2 regions of the Comamonas sp. JNW genome follow, and region 2 is predicted to be linked to the other one. Evidence: predicted binding sites of a transcription regulator. Region 2 holds the regulator's gene; the other holds the start of a gene.
The links. The regulator HrcA, encoded in region 2, represses chaperone genes, less so after heat shock. The targets are predictions, from matches to a motif close to TTAGCACTCNNNNNNNNNGAGTGCTAA.
Positions count from the first base shown of each region.

Region 1: the regulator HrcA is predicted to act here: its motif matches at 2,595-2,621, upstream of DCO45_RS03720 (co-chaperone GroES).

Region 1 is NZ_QETI01000002.1:134,746-142,529, reverse strand. Features, by position in the region: gene DCO45_RS03735 (ribonucleotide-diphosphate reductase subunit beta) at 1-187, shown strand, start outside; gene DCO45_RS03730 (hypothetical protein) at 382-1,305, shown strand; gene DCO45_RS03725 (TetR family transcriptional regulator C-terminal domain-containing protein) at 1,654-2,334, shown strand; gene DCO45_RS03720 (co-chaperone GroES) at 2,715-3,005, shown strand; gene groL (chaperonin GroEL) at 3,174-4,817, shown strand; gene DCO45_RS03710 (Zn-dependent hydrolase) at 5,006-6,262, opposite strand; gene hydA (dihydropyrimidinase) at 6,279-7,745, opposite strand.
Region 2 is NZ_QETI01000013.1:34,089-41,872, reverse strand. Features, by position in the region: gene recN (DNA repair protein RecN) at 1-1,344, opposite strand, end outside; gene DCO45_RS17525 (NAD kinase) at 1,341-2,243, opposite strand; gene hrcA (heat-inducible transcriptional repressor HrcA) at 2,544-3,545, shown strand; tRNA gene DCO45_RS17515 (tRNA-Ile) at 3,598-3,674, shown strand; gene DCO45_RS17510 (GreA/GreB family elongation factor) at 3,906-4,388, shown strand; gene DCO45_RS17505 (hypothetical protein) at 4,385-5,182, opposite strand; gene DCO45_RS17500 (NAD(P)-dependent alcohol dehydrogenase) at 5,833-6,876, shown strand; gene ygiD (4,5-DOPA dioxygenase extradiol) at 7,015-7,784, shown strand, end outside.

The DNA of each region.
Region 1 (7,784 bases), on a different contig from region 2:
GTTCAAAGGCTACCTGCGCTACATCGCCAACCGCCGCGCAACGCAGATCGGCCTGGATGCTTTGTACCCCAACGAGGACAACCCTTTCCCGTGGATGAGCGAGATGATCGACCTGAAAAAGGAGCGAAATTTCTTCGAGACACGGGTCATCGAATACCAGTCCGGTGGCGCGCTTTCCTGGGATTGACGCCGACCTTGATGTGCAAACCTCGTCAGAATGTGGTTTTCCTGAGAGAAAACTGTGAAATTTGGCGTCTTTATTGAGGTTTGCACTATGCCAGTTGCTAGCAGCTGATGCACAATTCAGTTTGCTATCAAAACTTCGTGTCGAATTCAATCAGGCATGAAGTCTGCTTTCTAAATTGACCGAAGGAGAAGAGCATGGCAACGTCCAAAGCAAGCAAGAAAACTGCTGACACCAAGGCAACTGCCAAGAAGGCAGTTGCAACCAAGGCAGCCGCCCCCAAGGCAGCTGCAAAGCCCAAGGCCGCTGCCAAGCCAGCCGCCACCAAGGCAGCGGCAAAGCCTGCTGCCAAGGCCGTCGCCAAAAAGGCCGCTGCTAAGCCAGCCGCCAAGAAAGCCGCCGCCAAGCCCGCAACCAAATCCACAGCAGCTGCCAAGACTGCCGTGAAGAAGGCCGCTGCTCCAGCTAAGAAGGCTGCAGCTCCTGCGAAGAAGGCTGCAGCTCCTGCGAAGAAGGCTGCCGCTCCCGCGAAGAAGGCCGCAGCTCCCGCCAAGAAGGCCGCAGCTCCTGCCAAGAAGGCCGCAGCTCCTGCCAAGAAGGCCGCAGCTCCTGCCAAGAAGGCCGCAGCTCCTGCCAAGAAGGCCGCAGCTCCGGCGAAGAAGGCTGCCGCTCCAGCGAAGAAGGCTGCTGCTCCTGCGAAGAAGGCCGCTGCTCCAGCTAAGAAGGCTGCCGCTCCTGCCAAGAAGGCTGCAGCTCCTGCCAAGACGGCTGCAGCGCCCGCCAAGAAGGCCGCTGCTCCTACCAAGAAGGCCGCTGCTCCTGCCAAGAAGGCCGCTGCTCCAGCTAAGAAGGCCGCAGCGCCCGCTAAGAAGGCCGCAGCTCCCGCCAAGAAGGCTGCTGCTCCTGCCAAGGCTCCAGCTCCCGCCAAGAAGGCCGCTGCTCCTGCCAAGGCCCCTGCTGCTGCCAAGGCTCCAGCACCTGCGAAGAAGGCTGCTCCCGCCAAGAAGGCTGCTGCTCCTGCCAAGGCCCCAGCTGCTGCGCCTGCTGCTGCAGAGCCTGTCAAGACCGTGCTCAGCACCAATGCGGCATGGCCTTTCCCAACCAACAGCCGCCCACAATAATTACCCCAAGCCGGGCAGCATGCCCGGGTGCCGCAAGGCACCACTTGGCATCCAAGGCAACGCACAATGCGTTGCCTTTTTTTATGCCTGGTGTCCGCTGCTTGGTGCGCACAAAAAAGCCAATGACGCCGCAACAACCGCTCCCAGTTGCCACGGTCCAGAGCGCGCATCGTTGCCCACGCCTTCGATGGATGCGTCATCCAAGCCGGCTCGGTGAGCAAGGCAGCAGACGGGTCTGCCAGACAGTCCACCAGGACAGCGTCACAGCGCGAGGAAATCGCCCGCGACCAGCAGGTTCTTCATGCAGCCGCGCCATCGGCGATCGCAAATGCCAGACAATACAGGCTCATGAATGATGCCCTTCCCACACCGCCAGCGCTCTCGCAGGCAGCCACTGCAGAGATGGCACGCAAACCCAGTGCGGCCCGTCTGCGCAAGATTGACCTGATCCTGGGCTCGGCAGAGCGGCATTTCGCATTGCTGGGTTTTGAAGGTGCTCCGCTGGAGCAGATCGCGCAGGATGCCGGCTTTAGCCGCCACAACCTGCTGTACTACTACCCCAGCAAGGAGGCGCTGTACCAGGCCGTGCTGGCATCGGTGATCGACGACTGGCTGGGCCATATGACAGGTCTGTCCAAGGACGGCGACCCGGCCCAGCAGATCCGCCAGTACATCCGCGAGAAGTTCGAATTTGCACGCACCCGCCCTTATGGCAGCCAGCTGTTCACCAAGGAGATGATTGCTGGCGCGCCCTTTGCCGCCTCGGCCGTGCGCGAGCGCATCGCCCCGTTGCTGGCAGCCAATGTGGCAGCGTTTGCGCATTGGGCCGAACAAGGCCTGATTGCGCCCGTCAATTTCCAGCACCTGATGTTCAGCATCTGGGCCATCACCCAAGGCTATGTCGACCAGCAAACCCAGTTTGCGCTGCTGCAAAACAAGGCCGCGCTGGACGCGGGCGACTTCGCCCAGGCCGAGGCCTTGCTGGTGCAGATGCTCGCCGCTACGCTCAAGATCGAGCTGCCGGACTGACCCGGGGCGTGCCGCCTCCAGGCCCATGCATGGAAGTCCCAGCTGCGGTGATCTGGCCCGCGCCCCCGTGCGGGCTTCGCAGCATGGGTGCGCTGCGCGGGATCGGCTGCCGCCATGAGATGCACCTCTTTCAATAGCAGCATCTTCAGTCCCCACCAGCGCTTTCGTGATTCTTGCGCAGAGGTATCGTGATCGGGCAGTGCCCCTGGATCGATTTTTTAGCCCCCGCAGTCTTGAACTGTCATCAAATGACCTTATTATTAGCACTCGAAGGGGTAGAGTGCTAAAACCACCACTTCTCAGACATTTTTGCGTATTTGGCGCGGCATCTGCCGGGCCATCTTTCATCAAAACCTGGTATTGATATTGAAGGAGTTGTTATGAACCTGCGTCCTCTGCACGATCGCGTGATCGTTAAGCGTCTGGAAAACGAAACCAAGACCGCTTCGGGCATCTACATCCCCGACAACGCTGCTGAAAAGCCAGACCAAGGCGAAGTGCTGGCCGTCGGCCCAGGCAAGAAGAACGACAAGGGCGAGTCCATCACCCTGGGTGTGAAGGTCGGCGACCGCGTGCTGTTCGGCAAGTACTCTGGCCAATCGGTCAAGGTGGACGGCAATGAACTGCTGGTGATGAAGGAAGAAGACCTCTTCGCCGTCGTCGAGAAATAAAGCTACTGCGCAGGCGCCAGGCGTCGTTGCGCGGTGCTCGCAATCCTCACGTACCCAAGTACGTTCCGGTTGCTGCGATCCGTGCGCCTAGCCTGACACCTGCTCGCTACGCTTTCTCTCCCGAGCATTCATTCTCATTTCAAGTTTTCAAGTATTTAGGAGCCAAAAATGGCAGCAAAAGACGTAGTATTCGGCGGTGAAGCACGTGCACGCATGGTTGAAGGCGTGAACATTCTGGCTAACGCCGTCAAAGTGACCCTGGGCCCCAAGGGCCGCAACGTGGTGCTCGAGCGTTCGTTCGGCGCCCCTACCGTGACCAAGGACGGTGTGTCCGTGGCCAAGGAAGTGGAACTCAAGGACAAGCTGCAGAACATGGGCGCCCAGCTCGTGAAGGAAGTGGCCTCCAAGACCAACGACATCGCTGGTGACGGCACCACGACCGCTACCGTGCTGGCCCAAGCCATCGTGCGCGAAGGCTCCAAGTACGTGGCCGCTGGTCTGAACCCGATGGATCTGAAGCGCGGCATCGACAAGGCTGTCGCCGCCCTGGTGGAAGAGCTCAAGAAGCAATCCAAGGCCACCACCACCTCCAAGGAAATCGCCCAAGTCGGCTCGATCTCCGCCAACTCCGACGAATCCGTGGGCAAGATCATTGCTGACGCGATGGACAAGGTCGGCAAGGAAGGCGTGATTACCGTGGAAGAAGGCAAGTCGCTGGACAACGAACTCGACGTCGTTGAAGGCATGCAGTTCGACCGCGGCTACCTGTCGCCCTACTTCATCAACAACCCAGAAAAGCAAGCCGCTATTTTGGACAACCCCTTCGTGCTGCTGTTCGACAAGAAGATCAGCAACATCCGTGACCTGCTGCCTACGCTCGAAGCTGTGGCCAAGGCCGGCCGTCCTCTGCTGATCATTGCAGAAGACGTCGAAGGCGAAGCACTGGCAACGCTGGTGGTCAACACCATCCGTGGCATCCTGAAGGTCGTGGCTGTGAAGGCTCCAGGCTTTGGCGATCGTCGCAAGGCCATGCTGGAAGACATCGCCATCCTGACCGGCGGCAAGGTGATCGCTGAAGAAGTGGGCCTGTCGCTGGAAAAGGTGACCCTGGAAGACCTGGGCCAAGCCCAACGCGTCGAAATCGGCAAGGAAAACACCACCATCATCGACGGTGCTGGCCAAGCTGCTGAAATCGAAGCCCGCGTCAAGCAAATCCGCGCTCAGATCGAAGAAGCCACGTCCGACTACGACCGTGAAAAGCTGCAAGAGCGCGTGGCCAAGCTGGCCGGCGGTGTTGCCGTGATCAAGGTGGGCGCTGCCACCGAAGTCGAGATGAAGGAAAAGAAGGCCCGCGTGGAAGACGCCCTGCACGCGACCCGCGCTGCGGTGGAAGAAGGCATCGTGGCCGGTGGTGGCGTGGCGCTGCTGCGTGCCAAGCAATCCGTGGGCGCGCTGGCGACCGGCAATGCCGAGCAAGACGCTGGTATCAAGCTGGTGATGAAGGCCATCGAAGCGCCTCTGCGCGAAATCGTGTCCAACGCTGGTGGCGAGCCATCGGTGGTGGTCGATGCCGTGCTCAAGGGCACGGGCAACTTCGGCTTCAACGCTGCCAACGACACCTACGGCGACATGCTGGAAATGGGTATCCTGGACCCAACGAAGGTGACCCGCACCGCGCTGCAAAACGCTGCGTCCGTGGCTTCGCTGCTGCTGACCACCGAGTGCATGATCGCTGAAGCCCCCAAGGCTGAATCCGCTCCTGCCATGCCCGACATGGGCGGCATGGGTGGTATGGGCGGCATGGGCATGTAATTGCCCCGGCTGTCATAGCGCACCATCAAGCCTGCAAGACCCCTTGCGGGCTTGGGGCCAGACACCAAAAAACCCGGCACCGTCAAGGTGGCCGGGTTTTTTTATGGCTTGTGCCTCAGGCTCACAGCGCCTTGCGGTTGGACCGCTGCAGCGCGGTGGCGAGACCCGCCGTGCAACGTCTCACCGGCTCAACGGCCTGCGCGCTCCAGCATCGCGTGCAGCAGCACATTGCAGCCGGCCGTGATGTGCTCGGGCTTGGCGTCTTCGATCTCGTTGTGCGATATGCCATCCTTGCAGGGGATGAAGATCATGCCCGCTGGCGCCAGGCGCGCCATGTAGACGGCATCATGGCCCGCGCCCGAGACGGCATCCATGTGGGAGTAACCCAGCATCTGCGCGCCGCGCCGCACCGCATCGATGCAATCGGGGTTGAAAGGTTGCGCGGTGTAGCTGGACACCAGATCGATCTTGATCGTCAGCCCCGTCTCCTGGCTGATGCGCGCGGCCACCGCGCGAATATCCTGGTCCATGGCCTCGCAGTCGGCGTCGGTGGCATTGCGCAGGTCGATGCTGAATTTCACCTCGCCCGGAATCACATTGCGGCTGTTGGGATGCACATGCACCATGCCGACCGTGCCGCGCCCGTGCGGCGGGTGGCGGTGCGCGCAGGCCACCACCTCCTGCATCACCCGGGTGGCAACTTGCAGCGCATCCTTGCGCAGCGCCATCGGCGTGGGGCCGGCATGCGCTTCCATGCCGGTGACGGTGCAGTCATACCAGCGGATGCCCAGCACCCCGGTCACCACGCCAATCGTCTTGTCATGGTCCTCCAGCACCGGGCCCTGCTCGATATGGGTTTCAAAGTAGTAGCCGATAGGGTGGTCGCCGGGCTCCTGCGGGCCGATGTAGCCGATGCGCGCAAGCTCGTCCTTGACGCTTTTGCCGTCGGTGTCTTTGGCCGCATAGGCATGCTCCAGGCTGAAGGCCTTGGCAAACACGCCTGAGCCCATCATCACCGGCACAAAGCGCGAGCCCTCCTCGTTGGTCCAGAACGCCACCTCAATGGGCGCCTCGGTCTCAATGCCATGGTCATTGAGCGTGCGCACCACCTCGATGCCGGCGAGCACGCCATAGTTGCCGTCGAACTTGCCGCCCGTGGGCTGGGTGTCGATATGGCTGCCGGTCATGATCGGCGGCAGGCTGTTGTTGCGGCCTGGGCGGCGCATAAAGCCATTGCCGATCTTGTCGATGGTGACCGTCATACCCGCCTCCTGGGCCCAGCGTGTCACCAGGTCGCGCCCCTGGCGGTCCAGGTCGGTCAGGGCCAGGCGGCACACGCCGCCTTTGGCGGTGGCACCAATCTGGGCCAGCTCCATCAGCGATGCCCAGAGCCGGTCGCCATTGATGCGCAGCTGGCTGGTATCGGTCTTCACTTTCGTGTCCATGCTTGGTCTCCTTGTTTCATTGCGCGCGGGCCACGGCCGTGGGCGCCGTCTCTTGCGCCCGCTTTTGCACTGCCTGGAAGTTGGGGCCGAAGGCCGGCCGCTTGAAATACTGGCCTGCGCCCTTCTCGGCGCGCAGGTCGCCGTTCGCATACACCACGCGGCCCCGGCTGATGGTGTGGCTGGGCAGGCCTGTCACCTGCCGGCCTTCAAAGATGTTGAAATCACCCTTGGAGTGCTGGGTCTTGGCCGACAAGGTCTTGGTCGCCTTCGGATCCCAGAGCACCACATCGGCATCGGCGCCCACGCCGACAAAGCCCTTGCGCGGGTACACATTGAAGAGCTTGGCCGTATTGGCCGAGGTGATCGCAACAAACTCGCTGGGCGTCAGGCGCCCGGTGTTCACCCCGGCATCCCAGACCACGGCCATGCGCTCTTCGACGCCTCCGGTGCCATTGGGCGTCTTGGCAAAATTGTCCTTGCCCACGGCCTTTTGCTCGGCGCAGAAGGTGCAGTGGTCCGTCGCCGTGGTGTGCAGATGCCCGGCCTGCAGGCCGCGCCACAGCGCCTCCTGGTGTTCCTTGGGGCGGAACGGCGGGCTCATCACATAGGCAGCGGCCGTCGCGTAATCAGGATGGCGGTAGACGCTGTCGTCAATCGTCAAATGGCCGGCCAGCACCTCGCCGTAGACGCGCTGGCCACGCGCCCTGGCGCGGGCAATGGCGTCGGCCGCCTCGATGCAGCTCACATGCACCACATAGATGGGCACGCCCAGCACATCGGCAATCGCAATCGCCCGGTTGGCGGCCTCGGCCTCCACCATCGGCGGGCGCGACAGCGGATGGCCTTCCGGGCCGGTGATGCCCATGCGCGCCACCTCCTGCTGCAGCAGGTAGACCAGCTCGCCGTTTTCGGCATGCACGGTGGGCATGGCACCCAGCTCCAGCGCGCGCCGGAAGCTGTTGACCAGGGTTTCGTCATCGCACATGATGGCGTTCTTGTAGGCCATGAAGTGCTTGAAGCTGTTGATGCCCTCGTCGCGCACCAGCACGCCCATGTCCTCGCGCACCTGCTCACTCCACCAGGTCACCGCCACATGGAAGGAGTAGTCGGCCGCCGACTTCTCAGCCCAGCCGCGCCACTTGCGGTAGGCGTCCATCAGCGGCTCCTGCGGCGCGGGAATCACAAAGTCGATGATGCTGGTGGTGCCACCGGCCAGGCCCGCGGCAGTGCCGGTGAAGAAGTCATCAGCGGTGACCGTGCCCATGAAGGGCAGCTGCATATGGGTGTGCGGATCGATACCACCGGGCATCACATACTGGCCGCTGGCATCCAGCGTTTCGGTGCCGGCCGGTGCTTGGGCCGCAGCCCCTTCACCGACGGCCACAATCTTGCCGTCCACCAGCAGCACATCGGCGCGCTCTTCACGGTCCGCATTCACGACGGTACCACCACGGATCAGAAGGGGGTGGCTGGCTGTGCTCATCATGTCTCTCCTTGGTTCAAATCACAAAAACGGCGGCTG
Region 2 (7,784 bases):
GGGCGCCTGGCCGAGCTGGCTGGTCGATATTGCAATGGCCAGCGAGATGCGCGAGAGCTCGCCGCCCGAGGCCACCTTGGCGATTGGCTTGGGGTCGGTGCCCGGGTGGCCAGCGACCAGCAGTTCCACATCGTCGATACCATCGCTGCGCGGCTCACGTGCGGGGCTGACCTGCGCGACAAAACGGCCGCCGGCCATGCCCAGGTCCTGCATCGCAGCGGTGATCGCTTTGGACAAGCGTTTGGCCGCCTGCTGGCGCGCCTGGCTGAGCGTCGTGGCGACCTTTTGGTAGGCCTCCTGCGCCTGCTGGGCGTTCTTGGCCAGCTGCACCATATCGGAGGAGGCTTCGAGCGCCAGCAGCTCGGCATGCCAGCCCTGCAGCAGTGCGGGTAGGTCTTCGGGCGCACGCTTGTAGCGCCGTGCCAGCGATATCCAGCTGCCCAGGCGCTGGTCCAGCTGCTCGAGCTTGTCCGGGTCCAGCTCGGCATGGCGCAGGTAGCCGTTGAGCGAGCGCACCACATCCTCGAGCTGGGCCAGGCACGATTCCAGCGACTCGGCCATCGCGGAGAAACCGGGCTCCACATGGGCCTGGGCCTGCAGCGCATGCAGGCTGCGGTTGACATGGGTGAGCGCGCCGCCGTCTTCGCCTTCCAGGCTGGCAATCGCGTTGTTGGCCGCATCCATCAAGGCCTGGGCATTGGACAGGCGCCCATGCTGGGTGTTAAGCTCTTCCCATTCCTGCGGGCCGGGCGCGAGCTTGTCGATTTCGGCGATCTGCCAGAGCAGGCGTTCGCGCTCGCGCTGGTGGGTTTCTTCCATGCTGCGCGCTTGCTGCAAGGCCTTGTCGGCACTGCGCCAGAGCGCATAGGCGCGCTGCGTGGGAGTGCTGTCGGTACCGGCGTAGGCGTCCAGCAGCTGGCGCACCGACTCGGGCTGGGTCAGCCCCTGCCAGGCATGCTGGCCATGGATATCGACCAAGTCGCCCGCAATGCTGCGCAGCTGCGTGGCGGTGGCGGGCACGCCATTGATCCAGAACTTGCTCTTGCCCTGCGCGTCGATCACGCGGCGCAGCAGCAGCGTTTCTTCGCCGGGCATGTCGTTGTCGGCCAGAAAGCCTTCGAGCGTGGCGGGCGTATCGAACTCGGCCATCAGCTCGGCGCGGCTGGCGCCCTGGCGCACAAAACCGGTGTCGGCACGGTGTCCCAGCACCAGCTGCAAAGCATCGATCAGGATCGATTTGCCGGCACCCGTCTCGCCGGTCAGTGCCGTGAAGCCGGGCTGGAAATCCACCTCCAGCTGCTCGACGATGACGAAATCACGCAAGCCAATGCGTCTGAGGCTCATGGCGTAATGCCCCCTTCGTTCCAGCCCAGCTTTTTGCGCAGAGTGGCGTAGTAGTTCCAGCCCCGGGGGTGCAGAAAGCGCGCCTTGTGCGGCGCGCTGCGCACCAAAATCTTGTCACCACGCAGGATGGAGGCGAGCGACTGCATGTCGAAATTGGCGGCCACATCGCGCCCGCCAATCACCTCGATCGAAATCTCCTGCGAGTCAGGAATCACACTGGGCCGGTTGGACAGCATATGCGGCGCAATCGGCGCCATCACCCAGCAGGGCACCGTCGGGTGCACGATGGGCCCGCCGACCGACAACGCATAGGCCGTCGAGCCCGTCGGCGTTGCAATGATCAAACCGTCTGCGCGCTGGTTGGCCACCAGCTGGCCATCGACCTCGACCCGCAGCTCGACCATGCCCGAAGTGCCGCCCCGGTTGACCACCACATCGTTGAAGGCCAGCGCCTCGAAGACGCATTGGCCTTCGCGCATCACGCGGGCATGGATCATCGAGCGCACTTCTTCTTCGTACTCGCCGGCCAGAATCGCCGAGAGCGGTCCCATGAAGGTCTGCAGCGGGACATCGGTCACAAAGCCCAGGCGCCCCTGGTTGATGCCGACCAGGGGCGTGTTGTACTGGGCCAGCTCGCGTCCCACGCCCAGCATGGTGCCGTCACCGCCAAGCACAATGACCAGGTCGCAGCGCTCACCGATCTCCTGCATGCTGAGTGTCGGGTAGTGTTCCATGCCGGTGAAGGCGGCGGTTTCCTTCTCCAGGAATGCAGTGCCGCCCTGGGCCTCGATATAGCAGGCGATCTGGCTGAAAGCCGCATAGGACTGCTGGCGCACCTCGGCAGTGGGCGGCGCATGGTGTTTGCCGATCAGGGCAATATGTTGGAAGCGAGACTGCATACGCAAATTACATCACCAAAGTGGCGTAATCTTTTTGAATTTCTTGAGCAGCCCCAGTTGGCGGCTGCCGCCTGCCCTGCAAAGGCGGGCTGCGCCGGTGGCCGGGACTGGGCCTGGAGCTGGCCGGGCGCCTGCAGGCAGGCACGCGGGGCAGCTACGGCTTCATTGTTGCATGGGCGCCATAAGTCGGGTGCGTGGTAGCCATCTCTGGCGTCCGGCTGCTGGCTGGAATCCTCTGGGTATCCCTGGTTCTGGCCCGAACGCGGCTGCTGGCGCCAAGGACACGGATAAAATGCGCCCATGCTCGATGACCGCGCTCGGCTGCTGCTCAAAACCTTGGTGGAACGCTATATAGCGGATGGCCACCCAGTGGGCTCGCGCGCGCTCACGCAGGCGCCCGGGCTGGACTTTTCGCCGGCCACCATCCGCAATGTGATGGCCGACCTCGAAGGCCTGGGCCTGATTGCCAGTCCCTACACCTCGGCCGGCCGCATCCCCACGGCCAAGGGCTACCGCCTGTTTGTCGACACCATGCTGACCGTAGACCCGGACCAGGTGGTGTCGGCCGAGATTGCGCCCGAGCAGCCGCAAAAGGTCATCACCAGCGCTGCTGGCGTGCTCTCGGAGCTGTCGCAGTACGTGGGCGTGGTGCAGGCGCCGCGCAAAAGCTCGTCGTTCCGCCATATCGAGTTCTTGCGCCTGTCGGAAAAGCGCATCCTGCTGATCCTGGTCTCGCCCGAGGGCGATGTGCAGAACCGGGTGATCTTCACTGAGTCGGACTACTCGCAAAGCCAGCTGATTGAGACGGCCAACTACCTCAACGCCCATTACGCCGGTTTGGCTATGGAGCAGGTGCGCCAGCTGCTGCGCAAGGAAGTGGACAGCCTGCGCGACGAGATCGCCGCACTGATGCTGGCGGCCGTGAATGTGGATGAAGGCGCCCAAGAAGCGCCGCATGAACTGGTGATTGCTGGCGAGCGCAACCTGCTGGCCGTTAGCGATTTCAGCAACGACATGACCAACCTGCGCCGGGCCTTTGACCTGTTCGAGCAAAAGACCCAGATCCTGCACCTGCTGGAGAACTCCAACCGCGCAGAAGGTGTGCAAATCTACATCGGTGGCGAGAGCCAGCTGCTGTCCGTCGAGGAGCTGTCGGTCGTCAGCACGCCGTACCAGGTCAACGGCAAGGTGGTCGGCACCCTGGGCGTCATCGGCCCCAAACGCATGCCCTACGAGAAGATGATCCAGATCGTTGGAATCACCTCCAAGCTCGTATCCAACGCACTGAGCCATCCGAAATAGACGCTAGAATGCAAAGCTTCACTCGCCAGGGCTTCTGGCAGGTGGTGGTACCGGGGCGTTAGCTCAGTTGGTTAGAGCAGAGGACTCATAATCCTTTGGTCGCGGGTTCAAGTCCCTCACGCCCTACCAGATTCATTGGCTGCACAGCTATCATTTTTGATGCTGTGTGGCTTTTTTATTGTCGGTGGTGCGCGCGGCGTTTGGTGTATTGCCGAATGTACCCATGACAAGAAGGTCATTCTGGGCAGCAGCAGCTGCACCCTCTGTCCAGCGGCTCCACACAGCCCCTGAGTCTGGCAATGACCAACCCATGCCGGTTCATAATCATCCCCCCAACTTGTTCAAGAGGCCTCTTTCATGGTGGATAAATCCTTGCTGCAGCAGCTGGTGCTGGAGCGGCTGGCCGATGACCTGCAGCAGGTCGAGCAGGCGGTGAGTGCGGCGCATGAAGCGGCGACCCACGAGGAAAATATTGCCGAGAACAAGTACGACACCTTGGGCCTGGAGGCGGCCTACCTGGCGACGGGCCAGGCGCGGCGCGCTGAGGCCATCCACCAGGCGCTGGTCCATTGGCGGCTTTTTTGCCCGCAGCCCTATAGCGCCAGCAGGGGCATACAGCTGGGCGCGCTGGTTTGCCTGCTGGATGCGGACGAGAGACAGCAGCAGATCTTTCTCGGCCCTGAAGGGGGCAACATGAAGCTGGTCATCGGCGCTGAATCCATCCAGGTGATCAGCAGCCAAGCGCCGTTGGGCCAGGCGCTGCTGGGCAAGGCTGAGGGAGATGAGGTGACGCTGGAGGTGGCGCAGGCCAGGCAGCAGTTGGAGGTGCTATGGGTTCGTTAAGCTGGCTGAACCCTGCGCCGCGTTTGCACCAGCACCATGGCCACCGCCACCAAGCTGGACAGCAGCACCGCTGCCCAGGCGCCCAGTGCGGGCACAGGTTCGGGCGTGCCGGGGTTGGCGGTCGGGGCCGCGGTCACCGCAAAGCTTTGCTGCTCTTGAGGGGCTGCGAAATAGGCGCCATTGCCTGCCTGGTTGGCATTGACCACGCAGGTGCCCACGCTGAGAAAGCTTACCGTGTTGCCCGTGACCGAACAAATCGCAGCCGCTGAGGGATCGATGGAGAAAACAACCGGCTCGCCCGATTCACCGCCGGTGGCTGCAATATCGTAGCTGCCTCCCACAGGGGCAGGACTGGGCGGGGTGGAGCTGAAGGTGATGGACTGGGGCGTGGCGCCATCCGAGGAGCCGTTCAGGGTGATGGACTGGGTGCCAAGATTGTCGACTTCAAAGCGGAAGGCATCTGTGACAGGGCCCGCAGCAGCCGGCGCAGTGAACGTAAAGCTGATCGTACAAGGCGTGAATTGCGGATAGGGGCCTGCAGCGCAGCTGCTGTCCACGACCGTGAAGGCGGAGTTTGCAGGCGGCGTGACGCTGCTGACATTCAGTATGAACGGCGTGGGTCCCTGGTACTCCACCGTGACGCTCTGCGCTGCCGATACGCTGCCCGCCGCCGTGTTGCTGAAGTTGATGCTGCCTGGCGTGAACAGCAGGCCCTGTGCCTGCGCGGCCTGCAAGCCCAGCGCGGCAGCCACAGCGATCAGTGATTTAGTAATCCATGAAATGAATATTCTCATACCAACTCCAGATGATTGGAGTGGATGTTAGCACTTGCATACTTTTTATGTCATCGGGTATAGCCGGATGGCGTCAGCAGCACCGGGCGACAGGAAAGCGCTGCACAAGGAGGCGCTTGACAGCGCATCCGCTGAGCAATAAACGAGACAGGGGAGAGGATCGCCATGCCGCGAGGGCATATGCCTGCTTCCGGAGCACAGACCTGGCAAGGTCCATTGGAAGGACTTGGGCGGAGCGCGTCGCAAAGACGGCGAGAGCGCTTCAACGTGAAAAAAATGCCTGGCTACATGGAGAACCGCTGGCTAGCAAAAACGACCACTGGAGTGAAAACCCAGTAGGTCGCCCCACGATGAAACAAGGAACGGCGGCAATCGCTGAACCTTGGGTGCATCATATTCGCAAATGAGAATTATTCTCAAATAACCCTGTGCTTAAAAGGGCAATGCGTATTTTGAGGCCCGTCAAGACGCTCTGGGGTCGCCGACCACGCATAGGCATATCTGCTATATGGAGGGCGTAAGATGGATTTGCCTGCACGCTGTCATCATTGCGGTTGCCTCTGGCAACCGCAGCCTTGAGCGTGTGCCAGCTTGGTCGTCAAGTCTGTGCAGTCGCGGTGACCTCCACGAACGGAATAGGACCTTCAATCATGACCGTCAAAGCCTATGGCGCCCACGCGGGTGACCAACCCCTGCAAGCCCTGAACATCGAGCGCCGCACGCCGGGCGCCCAGGACGTGCAGATCCGCATTGCCTATTGCGGCGTCTGCCACTCGGACATCCACCAGGTGCGCTCCGAATGGGCGGGCACGCTCTACCCCTGTGTGCCCGGGCATGAGATTGTCGGCGAGGTCGCGGCAGTCGGCTCCGATGTGAGCGATTTCAAGCCCGGGGACCTGGTAGGCGTGGGCTGCATTGTGGACAGCTGCCAGCACTGCATGGACTGCGGCATGGGGCTGGAGAACTACTGCAACCACATGGTGGGCACCTACAACGGGCCCACGGCCGATGCGCCGGGCCATACCTTGGGTGGTTATGCGCAAAGCATCGTCGTGCACCAGCGCTATGTGCTGCGCGTCAGCCACCCACCGGCCCAGCTGGCTGCTGTTGCGCCGCTGCTGTGCGCAGGCATCACCACCTATTCGCCACTGCGCCACTGGCGCGTGGGGCCAGGCCACAAGGTCGGGGTGGTGGGCATTGGCGGGCTGGGCCATATGGGCATCAAGCTGGCCCACGCGATGGGCGCGCATGTGGTGGCCTTCACCACGTCCGAATCCAAGCGCGATGCGGCCAAGGCGTTGGGCGCTGCCGAGGTCGTGGTCTCACGCCATGCCGATGAGATGGCCGCGCATGCGCAAAGCCTGGACTTCATCCTGAACACCGTTGCGGCCCCGCATGACCTGGACCCCTTCTTCAACCTGCTCAAGCGCGATGGCACGATGACCCTGGTGGGCGCGCCTTCTACCCCGCATCCCTCGCCCGGTGTGTTTGGCCTGATCATGAAGCGGCGCAGCCTCGCCGGTTCGCTGATCGGCGGTATCCCCGAGACGCAGGAGATGCTCGATTTCTGCGCCGAGCACGGCATTGTGGCGGACATCGAGCTGATCCAGGCCGAGCAGATCAACGAGGCCTATGAGCGCATGCTGCGCGGCGATGTGGCCTACCGTTTTGTGATCGACAACGCCAGCATCTGATGTGTTGACCGCCTGATGCTCCAAAGCCAATGCAGTGCATGCCCTGGGCAAGCACTGCATTTTTCTTTGGGGGCTGCGGCGGAACTTGTGCCCCTCTGCCGCCTCAGACTGCGGCCCTTTGTTTTTCCTCCACGCCCCATGTTGTCACGTCGCTCCCTGGTCCTGTCCGGCAGTCTGTCTGCGGTGATGGCCGCTCTTTTGCCGATGGGCCAAGCCCTGGCCCGCAGCCCGCAGCCGCCGCGCAAAATGCCGGTGCTGTTCATCGGCCATGGCAGCCCGATGAATGCCATCAGCGCCAACCCCTTTACCCAGCACCTGCAACGCTGGGGTGCCAGCCTGCCCCGGCCCAGCGCCATCCTGGTGGTGTCGGCCCATTGGCTCACGCGCGGCAGCACCGGCGTGACGGTCAACGACAAGCCCGCCACCATCCACGATTTCTCCGGCTTTCCGGCCGAGCTGCATGCAATGCAGTACCCGGCCGCTGGCCACCCAGCGCTCGCGGCCAAGGCGGCCGCGCTGGTGCGCAGCGGCCAGGCGCAGCTGACGGACCAGTGGGGGCTGGACCACGGCACCTGGACCGTCTTGCACCACCTCTACCCCCAGGCCGATGTGCCGGTGTTCCAGGTCTCGATCGACTACAACCAGCCTGCCCCCTACCACTATGCCGTGGGCAAGGAGCTGGCAGCCTTGCGCGAGCAGGGCGTGCTGGTCATCGGCAGCGGCAATATCGTGCACAACCTGCGCGCAACGGTGCGCGGCGCGCCCGAAGGGCTGATGGCCGCCCGCGACTGGGCCCAGCAGTTTGACGAAGCGGCCAAGCAGGCCTTGCTGGCGGGCAACCACGAGGCCCTGGTGGCCTACCAGCAGCTGCATGCCTCGGCCAGGATGGCCGTGCCTACGCCCGACCA